Regions from separate parts of the Ruegeria sp. G10 genome, predicted to be linked through region 2. Evidence: riboswitches for the same ligand, from Rfam matches in the RefSeq annotation. Region 2 holds a riboswitch; each other region holds the start of a gene.
What was found. Region 2 has a riboswitch for cobalamin ahead of ACR0KM_RS00985 (DUF1636 family protein). Riboswitches for the same ligand answer to the same signal wherever they lie in the genome.

Region 1: another riboswitch for cobalamin. It lies ahead of ACR0KM_RS15150 (metal ABC transporter ATP-binding protein); the one in region 2 lies ahead of ACR0KM_RS00985 (DUF1636 family protein).
Region 3: another riboswitch for cobalamin. It lies ahead of ACR0KM_RS15160 (aromatic ring-hydroxylating oxygenase subunit alpha); the one in region 2 lies ahead of ACR0KM_RS00985 (DUF1636 family protein).

Annotation. Positions count from the first base shown of each region.
Region 1 covers NZ_JBQFOQ010000009.1:5,288-7,548, forward strand. The annotation lists gene ACR0KM_RS15145 (metal ABC transporter permease) at 1-486, opposite strand, end outside; gene ACR0KM_RS15150 (metal ABC transporter ATP-binding protein) at 479-1,264, opposite strand; cobalamin riboswitch at 1,586-1,796, opposite strand; gene ACR0KM_RS15155 (FAD-binding oxidoreductase) at 1,894-2,261, opposite strand, start outside.
Region 2 covers NZ_JBQFOQ010000001.1:205,859-208,119, reverse strand. The annotation lists gene cobW (cobalamin biosynthesis protein CobW) at 1-554, opposite strand, end outside; gene ACR0KM_RS00985 (DUF1636 family protein) at 551-931, opposite strand; cobalamin riboswitch at 1,015-1,217, opposite strand; gene ACR0KM_RS00980 (NAD(P)-dependent oxidoreductase) at 1,183-2,261, shown strand, end outside.
Region 3 covers NZ_JBQFOQ010000009.1:8,379-10,639, reverse strand. The annotation lists gene ACR0KM_RS15170 (YqaA family protein) at 1-134, opposite strand, end outside; tRNA gene ACR0KM_RS15165 (tRNA-Leu) at 397-480, opposite strand; cobalamin riboswitch at 832-1,035, shown strand; gene ACR0KM_RS15160 (aromatic ring-hydroxylating oxygenase subunit alpha) at 1,149-2,261, shown strand, end outside.

The sequences.
Region 1 (2,261 bases), on a different contig from region 2:
GACGATCAGCGGCCTGAGCAGAATGGCAAAGCTGACCAGAGTGACCATCGCAACCCCGCCCACCAGCAGCATGGAGGCGTCGTCGATCCCAAGGATCGAACCGAACAAAAAGCTTTTCAGCGGCACAGCAGAACCTGCAGCCGACAGTATGAAGATACCCACGGCCAGGGCGATCAGATAGAGCGACGCAAGGCTCGCATCGCTGCGCAGGATTGTTCTACGTGCCAAAAATGCAGTCAGGAGCGCAACACCGACGCCGGCGATCAGGCCACCGACCAACAGCGACATGACAGACAATCCTGCGGTCACAAAACCGATCACGATGCCCGGCGTAATCGCATGAGCCATGGCTTCGCCCGCAAGCGACAGACGGCGCAGGACCAAAAACGCCCCCACCGGTGCCACGGATGCCGACAAAACCGTTGTGGCGACGAACGCCCGGCGCATGAATGCAAAACCCCACATCTCGGCGAGCAGATCAAACATGCGCATTCTCCGCTGGCGTGGGTTCGCTTCGAAACATCCACGAAGCCTGGCTTTCCGACAGATAACCCTGCGCAACCAGCCGGTCGGGGGTCAGGACGTCATACACCGGACCATAGGTCGCTTCCTGCCCGCCCAGCAGAAGGGCGTGGCTGCAATGGTCCAGAACCGAGGACAGATCATGCACCACCAGGACCACGGCGCGCCCCTCATCGCGCCATCGACGAATGATCGACAACAGGTGCGCCTCGGTGTTCTGGTCAACAGCGGCAAAGGGTTCATCCAGAAGAACAAGCGGAGCATCCTGCACAATCACGCGCGCAAACAGCGCGCGCTGCAGCTGTCCGCCGGACAATTGATGCAGCGGGCGGTCGGCAATATCGAGAACGCCCGCTTCGTCAAGCGCAGCGGCCACCCGGTCTCGGGCGGCGCTGTCCAGCCCCGACCGGAGCCCGAAACCGCGCCACGCCCCCATGGCAGCCAGATCCCGTACGCGAATGGGGAAACGCCGATCGAACTCAGTCATCTGTGCGAGATACCCGATCTCAGACGGTCGCCCCTGCGGCCAGCTGAGCGTTCCGGCAAGCGGATCCAACAGACCCAGCAGCATTTTCACAAAAGTGCTTTTGCCGGATCCGTTCGTGCCAAGGACGGCCAGCGTTGTTCCGGCCTCAATGTCCATCGACAGGTTGCGGAACAACGTAAGATCGCGATACCCCAGCGTCAGGCCGCGCAGTTGCAGAACACCCGACATCAGATCACCGCGTAAATCATGAGCCACAGCAGCGCCGACACGATCAGAGCGCCGGCAACCAGGATCGGAACGCTGAATTCCGTCAGGCAACGTAGCCTTTGCGCACTGGTCGCGCGAGGGGTCAGAGGACGGGTCATCGGTTGCCGACGACGCCGAGAGGGCGGCTTTGGAACGTCAGCCAAGCTGCAGCGACGCCGCGTCTGCCAGCTTCGCGGGGCCCGCTCTCAGGATGTTGCAACGCCACGTGTTTCGGCTCCTCGGTTTGGACGGGGGCAAGGCGAGTGCAAAGTCTGGGACGGCGACCGCCGCTTGGAACATTGTCATCTCCCTCCGGGACACCCCGCCCGGGTTCGTTCAAATCGGATGGCAGGTCTCCTGACTTGCGGGTCGATGCTGTCCCGATCCTTCCCAGGCGATTGCCCAGTGGCCGATCTCGGGTCGCTCACCGCCTACAGTTGCGGGGGCAGTCACGGATTTGGCCTGATCGCACGGGCCGCACCATATTCCCTTGAATCCCGCGCGCGATTCGCGTTCAGGAACCATCCTGGCCACAAGATACGAAACAACTTGATTTGACAAGGAAGCGCACTAACACAAAGTCGTTTGTCGCCAAGTTAGAGGGGCGGCAGACCGCAATGCGCGCCGCCCGTTCCATGTCAGACCTCGACTTCGACCTTGCCGATGGGGTTTGAACAACAGGCCAGAATGTAACCTGCCTCGATATCGTCTTCCGAAATACCGCCATTGTGAACCATGTGCACCTCGCCCGCGGTCTTTCTGACTTTGCAGGTGCCGCACACCCCGAAGGTACAGCCCGACGGTATGTTCAGCCCGACCGAGCGCGCGGCGACCAGAACGGTGTCCGTTTCGGCCACTTTGGCCGTCACGCCCGAGGCGGCGAACACGATTTCGGCACTGCTGTCGTCGTCGGGGACAACATCATCCAGCGCAGGCTGATCGGCCTCGGTCTCGATCGGGGCACCAAAGCTTTCCTGATGATAGTTGTCCATGTCGAAACCCAGAC
Region 2 (2,261 bases):
TTGGTCAGCAGGATGATGTCGGCGCAGGAAATCTGATCTTCGAACACCTCGGACAGGGGCGTTTCATGGTCAATCGAGTCATCGGCCAAGCGCTGGGCGTCCACCGCCTCGACATTGGGCGCGAAACGACCGGCGGCCACGGCTTCGGCGTCGGCCAGAGCGATCACGCCATCGACGGTGATCTTGGACCGGATATCAGGCCAGTCGAACGCCTTCAGCAGCGGTTTGGGCAGGGCGAGGCCAGAGGTTTCGATCAGGATGTGATCGGGGCGCGGCTCCAGCGCCATCAGCGCCTCGATGGTCGGGATGAAATCATCGGCCACGGTGCAGCAGATGCAGCCATTGGCCAGCTCCATGATGTTTTCCGCTGGGCAATCGGGGATGGCGCAGGATTTCAGGATGTCGCCATCGACGCCAACATCGCCGAACTCGTTGACCACAACGGCCAGACGCTTGCCCTGCGGGTTCTGCATCAGGTGCCGCACCAGCGTCGTTTTGCCCGAACCCAGAAAGCCGGTGATCACGGTGACGGGGAGTTTCTCAAGATTGCTCATTTCAGGGCTCCAATCGGGGGAATGCGGGCCGCACAGTTTTTGCGGAAATGTTCGGGGCGTTCGCGCCACTTGACCAGACCGTCCTCGGTCTCAAGGTACTTGGTGGCGCCGTCAACGATCACGTCGACATGGTCGGTTTCGTTCAGGTGTTCGTACACGAAGGTCCAACGATCCGGTCCGCCACGCAGGACGATGGAACAACCCTCGTCACAGTTCGACAGGCATTCCACGGCTTTCAGGGTTATCCCTTCGGGTAGCTCCGCCTGTTCCAAAGCCTTGTGCAACAGGGTGCCGGGGCGTTGCGCATCATCTTCTACGGGCAGCCCGCGACGACAAGTGGTGCAAACCAGCAATTCGACCGGAGCGGTCTCGGTCATGTCTCTCATCCCCCCAAATCCTCATCGTGGGGGACGGGGTTTCATGCGGGTCCCTTGACCCGACACCGGAACACCCCGTCCGGTTTCATCTTCGGGTGTTGGCAGGTCTCCCGGCTTGCGGATGTCAGAGGAGGCCTCTGTCGGATGTCCCGCCTTCCCGGCATTCGCCAGTGGCTTGGGCACCCTCTCCGGTCACGGTCGCGGGGGCGGCTGCGTTTGACGGATGATCCGCTGACGCATTCCCTTTTCATCTGCTGTCGCAGACACCAACGAAAGGGACATGCGGCAGGGTTGCCCCGCTTGTCAAGCGCAACACGCTGATCCGTGATCACGCGGGTAAAAAGCGACCTGTCCGGGTCGCTGGGCGGCATGATCCGGTTGGGCCGACATGCTGGCATGGTTCGCAAGACGCGAACAGGAGGATGCGGCGGATGAAAGTAGGGTTTATCGGGTTGGGAAATGTGGGGGGCAAGCTCTCGGGATCGCTGCTGCGCAACGGAATCGATCTGACGGTGCATGATCTGAACCCGGATCTGGTGGGCGCGTTTGTCACGAAAGGGGCCAAGGCCGCTGAAAGCCCGGCCCAGCTAATGCGCGATTGCGATGCGGTGATCACCTGCCTGCCATCCCCCGCCGCCTCGGATGCCGTGATGCAGGAAATGCTGCCCGAGGTCACCCCCGGCAAAATCTGGATGGAGATGTCGACCACCGACGAAGCCGAGGTCAAACGCCTTGGCGCGATGGTGATCGAGCGGGGCGGGGCTGCGGTGGATTGCCCGGTTTCGGGCGGCTGCCATCGGGCTGCGACGGGCAATATCTCGATCTTCGCGGGATGCGACCGCGCGACGTTCGAGCGTATCCTGCCCTTCCTGACGACCATGGGGCGGCGCATCCTGCATACGGGCGAACTGGGCTCGGCGTCGGTGCTGAAAGTGCTGACCAATTATCTGGCCACCGCCAACCTGATCACCTGCGCCGAGGCTTTGGTGACCGCAAAGGCCGCCGGGATGGACCTTGGCACCACCTATGAGGCGATCAAGATTTCGTCGGGCACCTCCTTTGTGCATGAGACGGAAAGTCAGGTCATCCTGAACGGCTCGCGCGATATTTCGTTCACCATGGATCTGGTGAGAAAGGATATCGGCCTGTTTCAGGAGGTCGCCGACCGCGCCGGAGTGCCGCTTGAGATCAACCCGTTGATGATCAAGATTTTCGAAGACGGGATCGCGCGCTATGGCGAGCGCGAGCTGTCGCCGAATATCATCAAACGGCTTGAGGACGCGACGGGGCTTGAAATTCAGGCCCCAGGCTTCCCGCCCGAGATGCAGGA
Region 3 (2,261 bases), on a different contig from region 2:
ATCATCGGGATCATCAGAACATCGGGCGGGATCGGAAAAAATGAGCTTTCAATAAAGGCAACAACGGCCAGCGCCCAAAGCGCATGGGGGTGCTCGGCCAGACGAATGGTCCAGTCATAAAGTGATCGCAACATATGATACAAATATCCCGGCAAGTGTTGCGCCAAGCCAAACCATGCGCATGTCGAGGGGTCAACCTCTGTGGTCGCCTCATTTCGCGCGATAGCGGTTTTTCACTTGATACCGCCGCATGATCACACCCACGCGGTGTTTGCGGCGCGCCCGGGAGCATGCGCCCGGTATGGCGCATTTCGGGCAAACGGGGTGATGGGCAAAGCCGCAGTGTTACGCGACAGACCAGTTTGTGGAAACGATGCGTGTTGTCGTGGAGATGAATGGTGCCCTTCCCCGGATTCGAACCGGGACGCCGTGAGGCAAAGCATTTTGAATGCTTCGTGTCTACCGTTCCACCAGAAGGGCCCTTGAGTTCTCGTTTAGGCGACCTGCCGGGGGTCGTCAACAGGGTGATCGCCGCTAAATGTGTCGATGCGATTTCGTCCACTGATAAGACGGTGCTTCTGATGATTGATCCCGCCGCTAAGCGGCACCATTCGAAAGGCGCAGTGTTGGTTCCGCCGCCGAGAGATAAGGTTGGCCTCGCGCGGCCCCGATTAAAGCGCAGGGTTTTTGCGGTTGCATGATGACCATCTGACCCATTGAAGAACAAAAACAATACCGAGGACAGCCTCGCTCTTGCGGCAGCGAATTCAGGCCGGTGTCTGTTTTGGAACGGGAAATGTCGCAAGCCTTTCAGCGGTCATGCGGTGTAAAATTATCTTGCCGCTACGAGGTGCCGCTGTTTGATTCTCGGACAGCGGAGAATTGGGAAGCCGGTGCAAATCCGGCACTGCCCCCGCAACGGTAACGAAGGTCGGGTTCGGCGATCAACCACTGGGACGAGGATCCCGGGAAGGTGCCGAAACCGGGCGCGAGCCCCTTCGAAGTCCGGAAACCAGCCTCGTGGATATGTCAAACCGCGGGTGGCGGTGGGGGCGCTGTTGCCGGGCGTGATCCTCGTACGCTTCCGGGCGGGCCTCCTGTTGCCATCTGCCCAAGCAGTGCCGCGGCGTGCGGCAGGAGAGCCATAAGTGAGCAGTATTCAAAGCCTGTTGGCGCGCCGGAACCCGGCCTATGCGCTTGAGCAGCCATTCTATACCGATCCCGCTATTTTTCAGGCTGATCTGGAAGCCATCCACTATCGCGAATGGCTGTTTGCCATACCGGCCTGCGAATTGGTGAAGTCGGGTGATTACGTCACGTATACCATCGGTGCATATCGCGTGATCATCGTGCGCGGCACAGACAACCAGATTCGTGCATTTCACAACACCTGCCGGCATCGGGGCTCGATCATCTGCAAGGCCGCAAAGGGGAACGCGCCCAAGCTGGTCTGCCCGTATCACCAATGGACCTATGAACTGGACGGATCGCTTCTGTGGGCGCGCGATATGGGGCCTGATTTCGACCCCAAGCAGCACGGCCTGAAGACCGTGCATTGCCGTGAGTTGGCGGGGCTTGTTTACATCTGCCTGGCGGAGGACGCGCCTGATTTCGACGCCTTTGCCGATGTGGCGCGGCCCTATCTTGAACCGCATGATCTTGGCAACGCCAAGGTGGCCTATGAAAGCTCGATCATCGAGAATGGGAACTGGAAGCTGGTCTGGGAGAACAACCGAGAATGTTATCACTGCGGTGGTAATCATCCTGCGCTTTGCCGCACTTATCCTGACGATCCCAGCGTGACCGGCATCGGCGAAGGCGGTGAAACGCCTGCACATCTGCAGGCACATTTCGACCGGTGCGAGGCCGCCGGGGTGCCGTCGAACTTTCATCTGAGCACCGATGGCCAGTTTCGGGTGGCGCGGATGCCGCTGAAAGAGGGGGCCGAAAGCTATACCATGGATGGCAAGGCAGCTGTGCGGCGCTGGCTGGGCCGGGTTCCGTTTGCCGATGCCGGAGCGTTGCTACAGTTTCATTATCCGACGACGTGGAATCACTTCCTGCCGGATCATTCCATCGTCTTCCGCGTCACCCCCGTCAGCGCGACCGAATCCGAGGTCACTACAAAATGGCTGGTTCACAAAGATGCCGTGGAAGGGCTGGATTACGACATCAAGCGCCTGACCGAGGTCTGGATCGCCACCAATGATGAAGATCGTCGCGTGGTCGAGGACAATCAGCAGGGCATCAACAGCCCGGCC